Regions from separate parts of the [Pantoea] beijingensis genome, predicted to be linked through region 3. Evidence: predicted binding sites of a transcription regulator. Region 3 holds the regulator's gene; each other region holds the start of a gene.
What was found. Region 3 encodes Fur, which represses iron uptake genes when iron is present. Its sites were predicted from a motif close to ATAATAATGAGAACNACTATCAA; they were not measured.
Positions count from the first base shown of each region.

Region 1 (4,930 bases), 460 kb from region 3:
TTTCGACGGTGCGGTGCCCAATCCACATCTTAAGGCCTCCGACTGGGGCTGGCAGATCGATCCGGTTGGTTTACGTTACACGCTGAATGTATTTTATGAGCGTTATCAGAAGCCAATGTTCATTGTAGAGAACGGCTTTGGCGCGGTCGATACGCCGGATGCTGATGGCAATATTAATGATGACTACCGTATTGCTTACTTGCAGGCGCACATTGCGCAAATGAAAAAAGCGGTTATTGAGGACGGTGTCGATCTCATCGGTTACACCCCCTGGGGTTGTATCGATTGCGTCTCTTTTACCACCGGCCAATACAGTAAACGCTACGGCTTTATTTATGTTGATAAACATGATGACGGTTCCGGAACGTTGTCGCGTTCAAGAAAACGCAGTTTTGCATGGTATCAACAGGTCATTGCCAGCAACGGTGCAAATATAGGGTCACCGCGCTGCCCATGACTCAATGTGCTGTAATACTGGGCATCTGGTGGCGCAAACGCTCATTAATTCCTCACTCACGCGTTTTTTTTGAATCAAAGTTTGGAATTAAATCACCAGGTTAGAATTTTGACCTATAATTAAGTGCCAGATGAGGTCTCTGACTCGTCGTCATACTTCAGTCGGCGGGTTGCTGGCGATATAGGGTGCACCCGGTTGCAGTGTGAGCAACACTCCCGGGGTATTGCAGCTCATTATCGTTTGGCAATCTGGATTGTAAAGGGGATATAATTTTAAGGAGAGCGCAGTATGTTTTCAAAACGTGAAGCCCGTAAAAACCTGGACTATGCACAGGATCGTTCGCGAGAACTGAGCGATGATGTTTGTGAGGGTGTTAAAAGCGCGGCAAGTCACTCTTGCGCGTATCTCAAAGAGAATCCCTGGGCTGGTGTCGGCGTTGGTGCCGCGCTGGGCTTTATCGTTGGTGTGTTAATTAGCAAAAAATAAGGAGCAAGCTATATGGGTATCCTGTCCTGGATTATTTTTGGTTTAATCGCAGGTATCATCGCAAAATGGATTATGCCGGGTAAAGATGGCGGCGGTTTCATTATCACCATCGTCCTGGGTATTATTGGTGCGGTTGTTGGTGGCTGGATCAGCACATTCTTCGGCTTTGGTAAAGTCGATGGATTTAATTTCGGCAGCTTCGTTGTAGCGGTTATTGGCGCTATCGTGGTGCTGTGGATCTACCGTAAAGTTAAAAGTTAAGCGGTAGCCAGACAAAAAAACGGGGAGCCCTGGCGCTCCCCTTTTTACGGTATATCTTAGCCCGACAGGCTAAAAATCATAGCCGATGCTGGCAACGACAGAACGTTCAGCGCCCCAATAGCAATAGCCGGTACCGTAACAGGCCGCGACATAATCACGGTCAGTCAGATTATTAGCATTCACCTGCACATAAGCGCCTTTCAGCGATGAATTCCATATACCAAGATCGGCGCGAACTGAAGCATCGAACAGCGTTACCGAGGGTACCCGGCGGGTATTCTCATTATCTGCCCACTGCTTGCCAATATAGCGTACGCCAGCGCCGACGCTGATGCCGTAATCGAATTTGTAGTGCCCCCATGCAGCAACCATCTGGTCGGGTGTAACATAAGGCGTATTGCCATTGTTACCGTCAATCGCGTCTTTAAAGCGCACACGATTCAGAGTCCAGGAGGCCACGGTACTCAGACGCGGCGTCAGCTGATTATGCGCTTCCAGTTCAATCCCCTGAGAGTGGACTTTTCCTGCGGGTTCATAATAGGAGCCGAGCACCACGCGGTTACCGACATCTTTCTGCGTCAGATCGTAGGCTGCAATACTATAAAGGTCATCGGTTCCGGGCGGCTGATATTTCACGCCGGCCTCATATTGTTCGGCGGTGGTCGGTTTCAGCAGGTTACCATCTTTATCCGGCAGCGAGGAGGGCGTGATGGCCTGACTCCAGCTTACATACGGTGAAAATCCGTTATCAAACGCATAGAGCAACGCTGCCCGTCCACTGACATGATCGTCCTGCCTGCGTGCGGCGTTGCTATTATCGGCGACGATACGATCGTAGCGCCCGGAAACATCAAGATGCCACTTATTCAGTTTTATCTCGTCCTGCAGATAGACGCCGGTCTGATAATAGCGGCGGTTTGATGGCGTCCAGGTGACAGGCGACATTGGGCCTACCGGTTGCCCCGTCACCGCATTGAGCTGACCAGGCGTGCCGCTGGCCTCGAAGAGGTCATTTTTATAGCGATGGTATTCCGCGCCCAGCACCACGGTGTGATCCAAATGGCCAGTAGCAAAATCGGCCTCTAACTGGTTATCAATAGCGTAGGCAGCCAGTGATGAACGTTCTCCGGAATAGGCGCGGTTCAGGAGATCCGTGCCCGACACCCAGCCATATTGATAGACCTGATCAAGATCGACGTTAGAGTGGCTATAGCTGGCATTGGAGCGGAATGACCAGGTATCGTCAAAGCGATGGGAAAAGTTATAGCTGTAGATCTGCTCATGGCGTTTGAATTGATCGAGCGAGGTATCGCCTTCATAAAAACCATGACTCAGTTTATAGCCGTTGTGGCGATACAGCGACCCTTCACCCGGCACCGAACCGTGATAACCCCCGGACGGATCTTTTTGCAGATAGGCTTTTAACACCAGCGATGTATTGTCATCCGGTTGCCACAACACCGACGGAGAGAGGGCGTACTTCTCTTCCCGCGTATGATCATACTGGGTATCACTGTGCCGTGTGATGCCGGTCAAACGAAAAGCCCATTGATCGTTAATCGCATTGGTATAGTCAAATGCGCTGCTGGTGGTGGCATTATTGCCGGCAGAGAGGCGGAAATGTCCTTCCTCGGCAAATTGCGGCCGCTGAGTGGTCATATTCACCAAACCGCCCGGCACCGTTTGTCCATATAACGCAGAAGAGGGGCCTTTAATCACGTCGATCCGTTCAAGGAACCAGGGATCGACCTGTAATACGTTAAAGCTCCCGCCATCACTCATCACGCGCAGGCCATCAAGGAAGATATTATCGACGTCGCCACCATGAAAGCCCCGCAGCGACACCGTATCATAACGTGATGCAGCCCCGGCGAAGTTAGTAAAAGCGCCGGCGGTATAGTTAAGCGCCTGATTAACGTTAGTGGCGCCCAAATCGTCTATCTGCTGGCGTGTTACCACTGAAACGGACTGTGCAGTGGTGATTAGGGGCCGGTCGGTTTTGGTGGCGCCGGTAGTGGATTTTGCGGTGTAGCCTGAAGTGGGAGACAGCGCCGTTTCGGCAGGTTGCGCTGTTACAACGAGTGTCTCTGCAGCAAAAGAAAGCGCTGGCGCGAGTAGGGCAAGTGAACACAATAGAGTGGAACGCTTGACGGAAGAGGCCATTCTCATTCTTTTATCCCTTAATTCTATCAAAATGAAAGGCGAAGCTCTTCGTGATAATCATTATTTGAAATGATTTAAAACGAATAGCAATCATTGTTAAAACAAGAATGAGAATTATTATCTTTCTCTTTTGTGGTTTCAAGGATAAAGTTAATTTATCTGTTCACGTAATAAAATCATGGGATTAGAAGAAAAAAGGAGTCATCAGGCCAGGGATGCAGGGTCGAACAATCACGGGCCGCAAACTTCTGCGGCCTGATTCAAAGGGATGAAAAACGACAAGGCAAAGGCGTGGAAAGCTCGCTTATTGGGCTTTTGTCTGATTGATATCGTTGACGTTATTGCAGGTCACACCTTTTGGACAGTACATATCGATCAATTTCAGCGTCACGCCGTTGGTCCAGCCGAATCCGTCCTGCAAGGGATACTCACCGCCTCCGCCGGCTCCTTTGCCTTCAACGACATACTTTTCAACCAGCTTGTGCTGCTTGTCATAAGTGGACTGCACATTGTTAAGGAAACGCATGCCAATATCTTGTGCCAGCGTCTGATGATCATAATGATTCAGGCCTTCAACCGCGACCCACTGCAGCGGTGCCCAGCCATTCGGCGCATCCCACTGTTGCCCGGTCTTAACATTGGTGGTCACCAGCCCTCCCTCTTTAACCAACTGTTTCTCTACCGCTTCGGCGGTGCGGTTAGCTTTATCCGGCGTTGCCGCCTGCAGGTAAAGCGGGAAAAGGGTTGCGGCGGTCAGCTGTTTACGTATGCGTTCCTGCTTCCAGTTATAATCTGCATACCAGCCATCCTGCTCATCCCACAGTGTTTTATTAATTGCCTGCTGACGTAACTTCGCTAACTTGTCAAAGCGCGTACTGGCATCGTTTTGCTTCGCGGCCTTACTGGCGTGAGCCAGCGTTTTTTCAAGATGAAACAGCAGCGCATTGAGATCGACAGGAACGATTTGTGTGGTGTGAATAGTAGAAAGATCGCCGGACTTATCAAACCAGCGCGAACTGAAATCCCAGCCGGATGCGGCCCCGGCGCGCAAATCGCGGTACAGCTCAGCCTTATTACGATCGGGCGCTTTTTCGGCTGTGGCGATATCATCCATCCAGGACTCGGTGCGTGGCACATCGCGTGCATCCCAATAGCGGTTAAGCACGGTGCCGTCTTTTAACTTCACCACCCGCCTGTCGGCCTCACCGGGCGATACCTTCTCCGCACCCGCCATCCAGTAGTCATACTCTTTTTGCAGCTGTGGCAGGTACTTGCTATAAACCGCCTCACCCCCGTGCGTTGCCAGCAAATCAACCATCAGGCTAAAGAACGGCGGTTGTGAACGACTCAGGTAATAGCTGCGGTTGCCGTTAGGAATATGACCGTATTTGTCCAACTCTTGTGCGAAATTATCCACCATATCCTGCACGCGGTCCCAGTGGCCGCTCTCCGCCAGTCCCAGCATGGTGAAGTAACTGTCCCAGTAATAGACCTCGCGGAAACGCCCACCGGGCACCACATAGGGTTTTGCCAATGGCAGCAGGGAATCATACTGTCCGACCT
Region 1 covers NZ_CP071409.1:2,319,104-2,324,033, reverse strand. The annotation lists gene J1C60_RS10485 (6-phospho-beta-glucosidase) at 1-457, shown strand, start outside; gene J1C60_RS10480 (ElaB/YgaM/YqjD family protein) at 746-943, shown strand; gene J1C60_RS10475 (GlsB/YeaQ/YmgE family stress response membrane protein) at 956-1,204, shown strand; gene J1C60_RS10470 (TonB-dependent siderophore receptor) at 1,274-3,373, opposite strand; gene treA (alpha,alpha-trehalase TreA) at 3,672-4,930, opposite strand, start outside.
Region 1: the regulator Fur is predicted to act here: its motif matches at 3,469-3,491, upstream of J1C60_RS10470 (TonB-dependent siderophore receptor).

Region 2 (4,930 bases), 2.0 Mb from region 3:
CGGCGAAGGCGATTAGCACCATCACAATCGTTACCGTTTTGATAGTCCGGAACAGCAGGATATGCAGCTGATTCCATTTAAAATCACGATAAATAAACATGGTAACGAAGAAGGCCCACAGGCAGGCAATGGCCGCAGACTCCGTCGCGGTAAAGACGCCAGTCAGGATCCCTCCCAGGATAATCACAATGGTGAATAACCCCCAGAAGGCGTTAAAAAAGATCTTCACGGCCTGGTTAAACGGCACCCGTTCACCTTTGGGATAGCCCCGTTTACGGGCAAAGCCGATACACATCACCATCAGGCACAAGCCGAGCAGTAATCCTGGGAAGATCCCGGCAACAAAGAGCGAAGAGATAGTGACCGTGCCGCCAGTTGCCAGTGAATAAATCACCGAGTTATGGCTAGGAGGCGTTAGAACCGCCTGTACTGAACCACTGGCGGTGACGGCGGTGGCAAAATCCCGAGGATAACCTTTTGCTTCCATTTCCGGGATCATCACCGAACCAATTGATGCCGTATCGGCAATCGATGAACCGGAAATGGCACCAAAAAAAGTTGAGGCGACAATATTCACCAGCGACAGCCCACCGCGAATAAAACCGACAAAAATATAGGCAAAATTGACCAGCCGCCGAGCGATACCCCCCTCCGCCATAATCGCGCCAGCGAGAATAAAGAAAGGGATAGTGAGTAACGAGAATTTATTGATGCCGTTAGTAATCTGAATCACTACCGCCTCTGGCGGCAGTTCAATCCACCAGGCACCAATAAAAGCACTTAACCCTACGGCGAAGGCCACCGGGAAACCAAAAGCCAGTAACACCAACAGACTGCCAACTAAAATCAATGCATCCATGATGAACTCCGAATCAATGGGTACCACCGAGTACGACAAGTGGACGCTGTGATTGCTCACCACACACCAATCGTTCAATAACAAACAGCAGGGTGAACACGGCGCCAATTGGAATGGGGAGATACATTTCGCCGAAAGTGACAGCGGGCATTGCCGCCAGTGGCTGGATCCACATGGCCTGACACAATCCGTAACTGGCGAGAAAAACCACGATACAGGTTGCGATCATCAGCAGATCGCACACAATATTTGCCAGGCGTTGGCCTTTTGGTGAAAGTCGATCGGTGATCATGGAGACGCAGATATGCGTACCCGCACGGAAACCTACGGGAGCCCCGATAAAGGTGAAAATAATGACGCAGACAATTGCCACCGGTTCTGGCCAGGAGAGTGCATCATCCAGTGCGTAGCGAGCAAAAATACCGATGGGGATAATAATCACCATGATCATTAAGGCAATCGCGGCCACCACCATGCACAGCAGATAGAGCATATCCATCAGTCGTGAATAAGCAGACATAGAAAGTTACCCGGATAAAGTGCGCCAGAACATCGCTCTGGCGCGGAGGAGGATTATTTGACTGCGGCAATCTTCTGCATCAAATCCTGATAATTCTTACCGTATTGATCGCGTACAGGCTGCGTGGCTTTCACAAAATAATCACGGTCGATATCCTGGAATGTGACGCCGCCCGCTTTCATTTTCGCAACGGACTCATCGTTATATTTTGCCCACAATACGCGTTCCTCATCTTGGGCTTCTTTACTCAATTTTTTCAGCAGGGCCTGATCGTCTTTCGACAATTTGTCCCATGAGAGTTTGGAGAAGAGAATCATCTCCGGCTGAATAAAGTGGCCAGTCAGGGTGTAGTATTTGGTCACTGGCATATAGTTGTGGGCGACAAAAGTGGGTGGATTGTTTTCCGTACCGTCCACAACGCCGGTTTGCATAGCGCTGAAGACTTCACTGACGCCCATCCCCACGGGATTCGTGCCCATAGCTTTTAGCGTTGCCAGGGATATCGGACTGTTCTGAACACGGATTTTCATTCCTTTAAAATCTTCCGGTTTCTGCACCGGTTTTTTGGTGATCATGTTACGTACCCCGGCATCCGTCCAGCCGAGGAAAACCATGCGTGTATTGGGATCACTATCGAATTTGTCGGTGATTTCTTTGCCGACATCGCCATCCAGAACTTTATGCATATGGTCTACATCACGGAAAACATACGGCAGAGTGAGTACGCTGGTTTCCGGTGCGATGGTCGTGACGGGAGCCAGAGACACGCGAATCATGTCGATTGCGCCAATTTGTACCTGCTGGAGCGTTTGGTCTTCATCCCCGAGTACGCCGCCCGCAAAGACTTTTATTTCCAGGCGGCCATCAGTGGCCTGTTTAAGCTTATCCCCCATATGCTGTAAGGCGACAACGGTGGGATAACCCGCAGGCTGAACTTCAGCCACCTTTAGCACTTTTGCGCTGGCGGCTGTTGATGCCATCATTGCTGTGGAAACCAGTGAGACCGCGAGTATTAGTTTTTTCAACCGCATTTTATTTTCTCCTGCGCGTAATGAGGAATCCCGTATTGGCGCCATTGGGCTTTGAGGTATGAGGTCAGATGCCACCGGGGCTGTTTCAATATAGAGAAAATGTGTTGGTTAAAAATTGCCTTCTTGTCAATTGGATGAATCGCATCACATTATCAAAACGATGTTTTAATAATTTTCTATTCGATATCACAAAAGCAAAACATACCAGGCTCTCCGAGGCGTAGAAAACAGGTTTTTGCCTGGCATAGTCAGGTAACTTTGTAAATAGTAATGAGAACCACTATCAATTCAGCGCTAATTTGGTATGATCCGCGACTGTTTTCTGTGTGTGGTTAAAAAGGTTGGAGACGCAGAGTGGTGACCGATAATTTGATGCAAACGGACCTTTCCGTTTGGGGCATGTACGATCATGCCGATATCGTAGTAAAGGCGGTAATGATTGGGCTGTTGCTGGCATCCGTTGTGACATGGGCCATCTTCTTCAGTAAAAGCGCAGAGCTATTATCGGCAAAACGTCGCCTTAAGCGCGAACAGCAGGCGTTAGCAACGGTACGTTCGCTGCGCGAAGCGGCAGAAACCTGTAACAGTTTTTCCGCACAAAGCTTAAGCAAGCAATTGCTGAATGAAGCGCAAAACGAGCTTGAGCTTTCTGCCGGTTCAGATGATAACGACGGCATTAAAGAGCGTACGGGGTTTCGTCTGGAGCGTCGAGTGGCGGCGTTGAGTCGTTACGCAGGGCGGGGCAACGGTTTTCTCGCAACAATAGGTGCTATCGCGCCCTTCGTCGGGCTGTTTGGTACCGTTTGGGGCATCATGAATAGCTTTATTGGTATCGCAAAGACGCAAACCACGAATCTGGCCGTTGTTGCTCCGGGTATTGCTGAAGCCCTGCTTGCCACGGCAATTGGGTTGGTTGCAGCGATCCCGGCAGTCGTTATTTATAACGTTTTTGCCCGTATGATCGCGAATTATAAAGCCTCTTTAGGTGATGTTGCGGCCCAGGTTTTGTTACTGCAGAGTCGTGACCTTGATTTAGCTAACAGCGCAGATTCGCACCGTGTTTCTGCCGCCCAGAAACTGCGGGTAGGTTAAGTATTATGGCCATGCGATTAAACGAAGATCTCGACGGCAACGGTGAGATGCATGAAATTAACGTCACGCCATTTATCGACGTGATGTTGGTTCTACTGATCATCTTTATGGTTGCCGCACCTCTGGCAACCGTCGATGTCCGTGTTAATTTGCCTGCTTCGACCAGTGCCCCTCAACCGCGGCCGGAAAAACCCGTTTATCTTTCTATTAAAGCGGATAAACAGCTGTATATCGGCAATGAAGCCGTAAATGCTGATGACCTGGTACGCGTACTTACCACGCAAACCGAAGGTAAGAAAGATACGACTATCTTTTTTCAGGCAGATAAAACGGTCGATTACGAAACGCTCATGGGCGTAATGGACTCCCTCAGACAGGCGGGTTACCTCAAGATCGGTCTGATGGGAATGGAAACCACCAAGAAATAGTTCGGTAGCGGAAGGGAACTCCTCTCTCCGCTACGCCCTCTCATTTCGATTGTTGTGCCCCGCATTCGCCCCCCTTTGATGTCATATTTGTTGGTCTTTAGTTACTAATTTTGCAGATTTGTAAACTGAAATGGTGATTGTTGTCACATTAAGTGACTGCTTCTCGCGCTAAAAACAAGGGGGAGAACATAAGGAAGCAAGCAATGACTATAACCACTTCAGTTACCAGGACGTCACCGAGTGGCGCAAAAACTATCTTCAGCGCAACCAGCGGCAATTTTCTGGAAATGTATGATTTCATGGTATTTGGCTATTACGCTTCAGCCATTGCCAACACTTTTTTTCCGAGCGACAACCCCTTTGCATCACTGATGCTAACGCTAATGACCTTTGGCGCTGGCTTTTTAATGCGTCCTTTAGGGGCCATTATTCTCGGGGCTTACATTGACAATCGTGGGCGGCGTAAAGGGCTATTGCTGACACTGGTATTGATGGCCATAGGAACACTGACTATTGCTTGCGTACCTGGCTACGGAACTATAGGTGTGGCCGCACCGATTTTGATCCTGCTTGGTCGATTGTTGCAGGGTTTTTCCGCGGGTGTCGAGCTCGGGGGAGTATCGGTTTACCTCGCCGAAGCGGCACCAAAGGGTCGTAAAGGCTTCTACGTTAGTTGGCAGTCGGGCAGTCAACAAATTGCGGTTATCTTTGCCGCACTGCTGGGGCTTCTGCTGAATCACATGCTGGAGAAAGATCAGGTAACTGAATGGGGGTGGCGCATACCCTTTATCATCGGTTGTATGATCGTCCCGTTTTTGTTCTGGATCCGCCGTATGCTCGAGGAAACGGCAGCGTTTAGTCAGCGTAAGCATCATCCACCGATGCGTGAAATCATGCGGTCAGTCGCAAGCAACTGGGCACTGGTACTGGCGGGCATGCTGATGGTAGTCACGACCACAGTGATGTTCTACATGATCACCGCTTTTACGCCGACGTACGG
Region 2 covers NZ_CP071409.1:664,609-669,538, forward strand. The annotation lists gene J1C60_RS03035 (TRAP transporter large permease) at 1-859, opposite strand, end outside; gene J1C60_RS03040 (TRAP transporter small permease) at 873-1,379, opposite strand; gene J1C60_RS03045 (TRAP transporter substrate-binding protein) at 1,433-2,410, opposite strand; gene exbB (tol-pal system-associated acyl-CoA thioesterase) at 2,768-3,502, shown strand; gene exbD (TonB system transport protein ExbD) at 3,508-3,930, shown strand; gene tcuC (MFS transporter) at 4,134-4,930, shown strand, end outside.
Region 2: the regulator Fur is predicted to act here: its motif matches at 2,675-2,697, upstream of exbB (tol-pal system-associated acyl-CoA thioesterase).

Region 3 (4,930 bases):
CGGTCACGCAAAATCGATCTGCCTGAACTTTGGTATCGCACAAGATTATCAAGGCCAGTGCAACCTGCGTTTTGACGATACAAACCCGGTCAAAGAAGACATTGAGTTTGTTGAGTCCATCAAAAATGACGTGCAGTGGCTAGGTTTCCAGTGGAGTGGCAACATCCGTTATTCCTCTGATTACTTTGACCAACTGCATCATTACGCGCTCGAACTGATCAACAAAGGACTTGCCTACGTTGATGAATTGACGCCCGAACAAATCCGTGAATACCGTGGAACGCTAACATCGCCGGGTAAAAATAGTCCTCACCGCGATCGTTCACCGGAAGAGAACCTGGCACTGTTTGAAAAAATGCGTAACGGCGAGTTTGCGGAAGGTGCCGCATGTCTGCGCGCAAAAATTGATATGGCCTCTAACTTTATTGTGATGCGCGATCCCGTGTTGTATCGCATTAAGTTTGCTGAGCATCATCAGACCGGGAATAAATGGTGCATCTATCCGATGTATGATTTTACCCACTGTATCTCTGATGCGTTGGAAGGCATTACGCATTCACTGTGTACGCTGGAATTCCAGGATAACCGCCGTCTGTACGATTGGGTGCTGGACAACATTACTATTCCTGCACATCCGCGTCAGTACGAGTTTTCCCGGCTCAATCTTGAATATGCCATCATGTCGAAGCGTAAGCTTAACCTGCTGGTTACGGAGAAAGTGGTCGAAGGGTGGGACGATCCTCGCATGCTGACCGTTTCCGGTCTGCGCCGCCGCGGTTATACCGCGTCTTCGATTCGTGAGTTCTGCCGTCGCATTGGTATCACTAAGCAGGATAACATCGTCGAAATGGCTTCGCTGGAATCCTGTATCCGCGATGACCTGAATGAGAACGCGCCACGTGCGATGGCGGTGCTGGATCCGGTTAAACTGGTACTGGAGAATTTGCCTGCGGGTCATGAAGAACTACTGACCATGCCAAACCACCCCAACAAGCCGGAAATGGGCACCCGTGTGGTCCCTTTCAGTCGTGAGATCTATATCGATCGTGCTGATTTTCGTGAAGAGGCGAATAAGCAGTATAAGCGTCTGGTGCTAGGTAAAGAAGTTCGCCTGCGTAATGCCTATGTGATTAAAGCTGAGCGCGTCGCGAAGGACGAAGAGGGTAATATCACATGTCTGTACTGCACCTGTGATGTGGATACGCTGAGTAAAGATCCTGCGGATGGACGCAAGGTCAAAGGTGTTATTCACTGGGTCTCCGCGGTGCATGCGTTACCGGCTGAGTTCCGTCTGTATGATCGCCTGTTTAGTGTCCCGAATCCGGCAGCGGCTGATGACTTTCTATCGACGATTAACCCGCAATCACTGGTTATTCAGCAGGGGTTCGTTGAATCCGGGTTACAGAAGGCAGAGGCAAGCGCACCTTACCAGTTTGAGCGTGAAGGGTATTTCTGCATAGATAGCCGATACTCTTCAGCGAATGCACTGGTGTTCAACCGTACCGTTGGACTGCGTGATACCTGGGCAAAAATCGAGGGTTAAACCGCGTAGCCCGGCGTATGAAGGAGCGACAAGGTTCGCTCCTTTTTTTTGGGGTAAATAATGCCAATGACTAAAACGCGTTGCAGAATAGCGTCGCCATTTGGCGATGGTTGCAGGCCGACATTGCGTCTGCGAGCAGAAAAGACGTTGAAATGTCCGTAATTCACTCAGCAGGCATAAAAAAACCGATGAACAGTCATCGGTTTTTTGCATCACGTCATGTTGTGCTTTTTATCGTGCAACGTTTCATCTTCGCGACAATCGCCCAATGCACAGTGTCCGTATAAATACAGGCTGTGGTTGGTTAGCTTGATGCCGTGCCGCGTTGCGATTTCGCGCTGGCGCGTTTCAATCGACTCATCACTAAACTCAATCACTTTACCGCAATCCAGGCAAATCAGATGATCGTGATGGTGTTGTTGAGTTAATTCAAAAACGGATTTTCCGCCTTCGAAGTTATGGCGGGTAACGATCCCTGCGTCATCAAATTGGTTGAGCACGCGGTATACAGTGGCCAGACCAATTTCTTCGCCCATATCAATCAGGCGTTTGTATAAGTCCTCCGCACTGACGTGATGGCCCTCAGGTTCCTGAAGCACTTCCAGAATCTTGAGTCTGGGAAGCGTGACTTTCAGGCCGGCCTTTTTTAATGCGGTATTGTTGTCAGTCATGCGGATATTGTCCTGTTACTTTGCTAGTCACAATGTGGCTGAAAAGCCCTGAACATCAGTCGACGCAGTATAGATTGCGTCTCATTATAGAACTGATGCGTCTAAATGGAAACCGTGGGGAAAGCGTGAAACTGCCAGTGGATATATGCTGCGTCCGGGGAGTTCATGCTGGAGCCCCACCCATAAGGGCGATTTTGCCTGCCATGTTGAACCAGAATCTACTGGTGCAGCAGCGATTACTCTCCAGGCGGCGACCGCCGCGATCAAAGAGAAAGGCGAACATTGTCCTGACAGGGCTTATCACTCGTTTTTGCAATGACATCATCACGCCCGGGTCCAGGCTGTCTGCGCCAGTAATCCTGCTGGGCAGGCTGTGTTGCTATCCTGCAAACATCCTCTGTTTACAAGAAAAGCACTACGACCAATGTGGGGCATTCTACAGATTTGCCGCCGAAAGTTACAAAAATGTAGCTATTATTTCTATAGGAAAAACCAGTTATTCAATGTGAGATAGCGCCCACATTGCGCCGGGAAGGTTACGCTTCGATGATTTCCTGCAGGTGGAGTTCATCAAAAATTTGCTTCACCCAACTGTCAACACGCTCGTTGGTGAGTTCCGGTTGGCGATCTTCGTCAATGGCCAATCCGAGGAAATGCGTATCATCAGCCAGGCCTTTAGACGCTTCAAAATGGTAACCCGCCGTTGGCCAGTGACCGACGATAACGGCGCCATTGGGTTCAATAATATCGCGGATAGTGCCCATCGCGTCGCAGAAATACTCGGCATAATCTTCCTGATCGCCACAGCCAAACAGACCAACCAGTTTGCCGTTAAAGTCGATCTCTTCCAGCGTGGGGAAAAAGTCGTCCCAGTCGCACTGTGCTTCACCGTAATACCAGGTCGGAATACCCAGCAGTAGGATATCAAAGGCTTCAAGATCTTCTTTGGTACTCTTGGCAATATCATGAACTTCAGCAACCTCTTTACCGAGCTGCTTCTGAATCATCTTTGCAATGTTTTCCGTATTGCCAGTATCGCTGCCAAAGAATATGCCTACGATTGCCATGAGTTTAATAACCTCTTGAAACTTAATGATATGATGAATGCTATTGCTACACAGTTATCGGCAATGATAGCAGACTGGGCTGAAGCGCGGAACTTGAAATGCCGTTGGTTTTGTCGCTTTGTGCGCTCAGACGGATGGTTTATGTGCTGGATTGTCTGGTCAGACTCCCGTTGTTTGGCCACTCAGCTGCGCGAGAATCATCTCTTCAATCAATTCACTGCGACTCATATTACGCTGCTCAGCCATCTCATTTAATGCATCAACGGCATCGCTATTCATTTTTAGTTCGACACGGCGTAGCCCGCGCACTTTGTCACGCTTTAGCTGGTTACGTTTGTTGATACGTAACTGTTCATCACGCGTAAGCGGATTCGTTTTAGGTCGTCCCGGTCGGCGCTCGTCTGCAAATAGATCGAGCGTCGTGCGGTCCGTATTCTCTTTTGCCATAGAATCGTAATATTGAAGCGGAGTTGAGACTAAATGAGCCGGTTACCACAGACGCATTTCCTGCGACGCTGGTCTGGCTACTGACCGTTTGCTGACGTTTACGTCAGTCGACCGCGAAAGAAAATGCCTGCGGCAAAATTTTAGCGCGCCATCATACCCCAGCGAAAGTCGCCGCGACAATCATTTCACGGTACGGGCAACTAATTGCTTTTAAAGTACAAAAAAACGGCGAATGGCGCGCAAAACGGCATCAGGTTTCTCGGCATGTACCCAGTGCCCGGCCCCGGCGATCACATGCGCGCGCGCTTGAGGGAACTGACTCAGGAGCGCCTTGCGGTGGATATCATCAAGATAAGGTGATTGCTCGCCGCGAATAAACAGGGCAGGGCCTTGCCAGGCGGGGATGACTTCCCAGCCGGATATCGTCGCGTAATTATCCCACAGTGCAGGCACGTTAAAACGCCATTCTCCTTCGTGGAAAGATTTTAACAGAAACTGAATAATACCTTCTTCATGGATATATCCGCGCATGACTTCCGCAGCCTCAGAACGCCGGACGACTCCCGCATCCGTCACTGCGTTAACTCCCGCAAAAATGGTGTCGTGTCTACGCGTGTTGTAATCCACTGGCGCGATATCGATTAATGTCAACTGCTCAATACGATCGGCCGCCAGTGCGCTCATCGTCATCGCGATTTTTCCGCCCATCGAATGGCCGATGACGGAAACCTTGCCGATGCCGTGGGCATCCAGCGTCTCCAGCATATCCTGAGCCATAACCTGATAATTCATTTGCTGGCTACGCGGAGAAAGGCCGTGATTACGGACATCAACCTGGATAATCGGGCGGTGCGGTTTTAAATCGCGTGCCAGCACACCCAAATTATCCAGGCTGCCAAACAGGCCATGTATCAATAAAATCGGCGTGGCATTTGCGGTGGTTTGTTCAGTTTGCAAGCGGACATTCAAATTCATGGCAAAGTTCTTACAGTTGGAACGAAAGCTTAGGTTATCATGGATTTCACGTTTCCTGCCGATGTGATAACGCAGCGCGTACGATGAACTTTTTGCGGCTTATTCTGACTTTTGCCTGCAAAGGGCGCTGGCGCTACACGGCGGCAAGATTTAACTTTATAATCCTTATGTTAGAGTCAGAGCAACCAGTGTGCAGTTTTTTGCCACGTGCTAGCACCGGATGCGAT
Region 3 covers NZ_CP071409.1:2,783,328-2,788,257, reverse strand. The annotation lists gene glnS (glutamine--tRNA ligase) at 1-1,543, shown strand, start outside; gene fur (ferric iron uptake transcriptional regulator) at 1,756-2,214, opposite strand; gene fldA (flavodoxin FldA) at 2,751-3,281, opposite strand; gene ybfE (LexA regulated protein) at 3,441-3,728, opposite strand; gene ybfF (esterase) at 3,939-4,703, opposite strand.

Region 4 (4,930 bases), 350 kb from region 3:
ATAATGGCGATCGAACAAATTATTCACATTTAGCGCAACGGAAGACCCATCCAGCCCTAAGCTCCCCAGATCATATTTCACCACCGCATCGGCTAAGGTGGCGCTTTCTGATTTAAAGCTATTTTCTGGATCGCCATAGCTGGCCCCTATATAGCGAGCGCCGGTTCCCAACGTCAGCCCGGAGAATACCCCTTCATGGAAAGTGTAATCTCCCCACAGTGAAGCCATATTGCGCGGGATCTGTACCGGCTGCTTATCCTGCAGCAGGGTGTCCTGGGTATATTTTGCGTCGGTATAGGTATAAGAGGCGGTCATATTAATGTTTGCGTTCAGGGCCGCTTTCGCTTCCAGCTCTACGCCACGCGAACGCACTTCACCGCTGGCAATATTAAAAAAGGCGTGTTCAGGGTCGGCTGTCAGGTTATTGGTTTTCGTCAGTTGATAGAGTGCACCGGTCAGGACAATGGCCCGGTCTTGCGGCACATATTTAACCCCTGCCTCATACTGACGTCCTTTTGACGGAGCAAATGTCTGACCATCAAAACTGGCACCTGAATTGGGCTCGAATGATTCGCTATAACTGAGATAAGGAGAAATACCGTTTTCAAATACGTAATTCAGACCGGCCCGGGCCGTAAACTGCCCATCTTTACGTTCGGTAGTCGTACTGCTGCTGCGGGTTAACGTCGATTGTTTCAGCCAGTCATAGCGCCCACCAAGCGTCATTACCCAGCGGTGCCACTCCCCCTGTTCCTGAGCATACAGACCCACTTGTTGCTGGCGGTTTAATTGATATCCGGGGGCGGAAGGAAAATCAAAATCATCAAATTGTGGATCATAAAGATCTAATGCCGGAGCTGAGCCGAACAGAGCACTGACATCATTGCGCGTACGCTGGTAGTCAACGCCTGCTAACAGCGTATGGCTGGCCTCGCCCGTCTCAAATTTAGATTCAAGCTGGTTATCCAGCGCAAACGCATTCAGCTTTTCACGAGAAACGATGGTACTGCGACTCAGATAGTGATTCAGCTCGCCCGGCGCAACACCAGAACAGCTAAGACTTGCCGCCGTACAAATATCTGTACCGTAAACATTATTTTGATCGGTACGCAACTGCATATAACGCAGATTCTGGCGCACAATGAAGGTATTATTGAGTGCATGCTCAGCGCTATAACCCAGCATACGTTGCTGGCGGGCATACATATTATTGGTCGCCCCTTCGTTAAACGTCGGCGATAAGCGTGAACCCGTCGGCAGCGGATCGACGGTCCCACTCCGCGGCAGCCAGCCGTAATAGCCTAACGATGGCTCATTCTGAATATTGGCAAGCAACGTCAGGCTGGTTTTATCATTCGGACGCCAGTTGAAGGAGGGGGCAATAGCAAAACGCTTTTCATCCGCAAAATTTTGCTGTTCATCCGCATCACGCGCCAGCCCGGTTAAGCGGTAAGAGTACCTGCCCTCATCATCAAGAGCGCCCCCGAAATCAAAGCCTGTCTGGAACAGATTATCGCTGCCCATTTTGAACTGCACTTCGCGCAGCGTTTCCTGTACAGGGCGCTTACTGACCATCGCAATGATGCCGCCTGGGCTACTTTTTCCATACAAGACCGATGTGGGACCGCGCATTAACTCAACGCGCTCCAGCATATAAGGATCGATGACCGCCTCATTGAAAAAGTCGCCCTGCAATTTCAAACCATCCAGGTAGTTATTCTGGTTAACCGAGCCAAAGCCACGGATCAGGACAGCATCATAGGTGTTTGAAGCGCCTCGTGAAGCCACCGTCACACCGGGCGTATAACCCAGCGACGCTTTCACCGAGGTCGGCTGATGAATATCCAGTTCTTCTCGCGTCACAATCGAAACGGATTGCGGATTTTTCTCTATCGGGGTCTCCGTTTTCGTTCCTGTCGCGCTCTTTTTCGCTGCGATAGTCGGGGAAGGCCCCCACGCACTTTCATGAGTTGTCCCCCCCGCGGCATCAACGACCAACGTATTATTACCTGCGGCTGTAAAAACCATAATACCGGGCAATAACGCAGCCAGTACGGCCAACCTACTGCATGAAGAACCCGGAATTAACTTAGTAATGAATAAAATAAATGTGGCATTACTCATGGGGGTATTTCTCTGGATTCAAAGAGATCAAATGAAAATCGAAATAAGAATGCAAATGATAACTATTAACAATAGTGCATTATCATAGGCGAAATAAACGAATATTCGCAAGTAAAAATGCAGGAGAGGATCAAGCCAGAAAAGGGGGTTACTTAAACTGTAGAGCGGTTTTCCGTGATAGCGGAACAGATAAAGCCACCTGTTCCACTATCACGGTTGATACTTCAGGGCCAGACGTTAACCCGTCGTTATTTGTTGCCGAACATATCTTTTATCCAGCCCGCAACGCCATCGCCATCTTTCTGTTCCTGCGGCGACTGTTGTTGTTGTTGCTGCTGCTGCTGCTGCTGCTGGAACTGCTGCTGTTGCTGTTGGCACAGCGCGTTAGCATCCGTGGTCCAGACCGGCAACGTACGCCAACTGCTGCTGCCCGTCCCGCAAACAAAATTACCGGCCGAGTCTACGCTCATTGGTGCGATATCTTCCGGAGGCGTTAAGGTCAGCGGCATAGGGGCCTGGTTATTCAGATAGCGGCGATAAATCTGCATCGCACCTGAAGCCCCATAAAGTTTGGTCGGCTGGTTGTTATCACGACCAATCCAGGTAATCGCGACTTCTTTGCCATCGATACCGGCAAACCAGCTGTCCACCAGATTGTTGGTGGTACCGGTTTTCGCGGCAAGGTGCGCATTCGGGAACAATGCCCCCAGCGCACGCGCCGTGCCACGCTCTGCGACCTGTTGCATACCATAAAGCGTCAGATAGGCAGCCTGCGCCGGTTCGGCTCGTTCTGCCTGCGGGAAGCTTTGGTAAAGCACGGTACCATCTTCCGCGATCACCGAACGTAATGCAGAAAGCGGCGCACGATTCCCCCCGCTGGCAATAGTCTGGAATGCCTGAGCCACTTCAACTGGCGTGAGATTAAGCGCACCCAGCAGCATGGCCGGAACAGAATTTAGCTGCTCTTTTGGCACACCAAGCTTCGTCCAGGTATCCACCACCTGCGGTAAACCCAACGTCATCCCCAGATTGACCGTGGGTACGTTCATTGAACGCGTCAGCGCATCCACCAACATGACCTGACCGCTAAACTGACGATCGTCATTTTGCGGCTTCCAGATTTGTCCGTTTGGTTGCTTCAATGCAATTGGGTTATCAGCAATCCAGGTATTCAGTCGGTATTTATCCGGCTGACCCAGCGCGGTAAGGTAGGTCGCAGGTTTCGCCAGTGAACCAATCGAACGGCGCGCCTGTAAAGCACGGTTATAACCGGCAAACTGCGGATCGGCACCACCGACCATCGCACGGACTTCGCCGCTGAAACGATCCACAATCACCATCGCGGTTTCAAGATCCTTCAAACCGCGCTGTTTGCGCAGAGCCGGGATCCCCTCTTCCACCGATTTTTCCGCCGCGTCCTGCGATACCGAATCCAGCGTGGTGAAAATTTTCACGCCGGAGAGATCTTTGATCTTATCACCCAGCTTCTGCTGTAGCTCATTACGCACCATCTGCATAAACGCAGGCTGTGGTGTAATCACGCCGCCTTTTGGCTGTACGCCTAACGGGCGCGCGCTCAGCATGTCGTACAATTCCTGGTCGATCACCTTCTGCTGCTGCAACAGACGCAGTACCAGGTTACGACGCTCCAGTGAAAGTTGCGGATTGCGCCACGGATTATACAGCGACGCACCTTTTACCATCCCCACCAGCAGCGCTTGCTGATCGAGGCTTAACTCATCTACCGGGCGACCAAAATAGTACAGACTTGCCAGCGGGAAGCCGCGAATTTGATCGCTACCACTTTGACCGAGGTAAACCTCATTCAGGTACAACTCAAGGATACGATCTTTGCTGTACCGCGCGTCCATGATCAGCGCCATATACGCTTCATTGGCCTTGCGCCACAGCGAACGTTCGTTAGTCAGGAACAGGTTTTTCACCAGTTGCTGCGTCAGCGTACTGCCGCCCTGTACCGCGCGTCCTGCGGTGATGTTGGCGAGAAACGCCCTGCCGATCGAGTAAAAGCTGATACCGTCATGCGTGTAGAAATGGCGGTCTTCGGTCGCCACCAGCGTATCCACCAGCAGATCCGGGAAGCCAGCACGCGGCACGAACAGGCGTTGCTCGCCGTTTGGCGACTGCAGCATGGTGATCAAGCGGGGATCGAGGCGGAAAAAGCCAAAATCACGTCCGCTGTCGAGGTTCTTAATCTCGCTTAGCTCACCGTTGCTGAAAGATAAACGTGCGCGAATTTGCCCCTCTTTGCTGTCGGGGAAATCAAACGGACGACGGATCATCTCAATACTATTGGCCTGCACGGTAAATTCGCCCGGACGCGTCATGCGCGACACCTGGCGATACTGCGTGCCTTCCAGCAGTGCGACCATCTCCTGCTTATTATACGACATACCCGGTTCAAGGCTGACCATACGGCCATATACCGTTGCAGGCAATTGCCACACCTTGCCGTCAATACGACTGCGAATTTGTGAGTCGAGATACACACCGTACACCACCATCGCCACAATAAAGATCAGCAACAGCTTAATGATTAAGCCTAACCAACCTCTCTTTTTACGTGGCGAACGCCCTTTTCCTTTACGCGGCACCGGCTCTATCTCCTCATTATCATTATCAGGATCGTCCTGATAATCCTCAAATTTTTCATCATAATCATCTTCCCTGCGGCGACCCCGTCCCGCCGGCTTACGCGGCGGTGAAGATTGTTTTCCTTTGCGCCCAATAGGTTCGCGATCGTTCCCAGACATTGGTTTCATTTCTCCAGGGATAGTCGTCGGCAAGG
Region 4 covers NZ_CP071409.1:3,133,893-3,138,822, forward strand. The annotation lists gene fhuA (ferrichrome porin FhuA) at 1-2,124, opposite strand, end outside; gene mrcB (bifunctional glycosyl transferase/transpeptidase) at 2,373-4,895, opposite strand.
Region 4: the regulator Fur is predicted to act here: its motif matches at 2,174-2,196, upstream of fhuA (ferrichrome porin FhuA).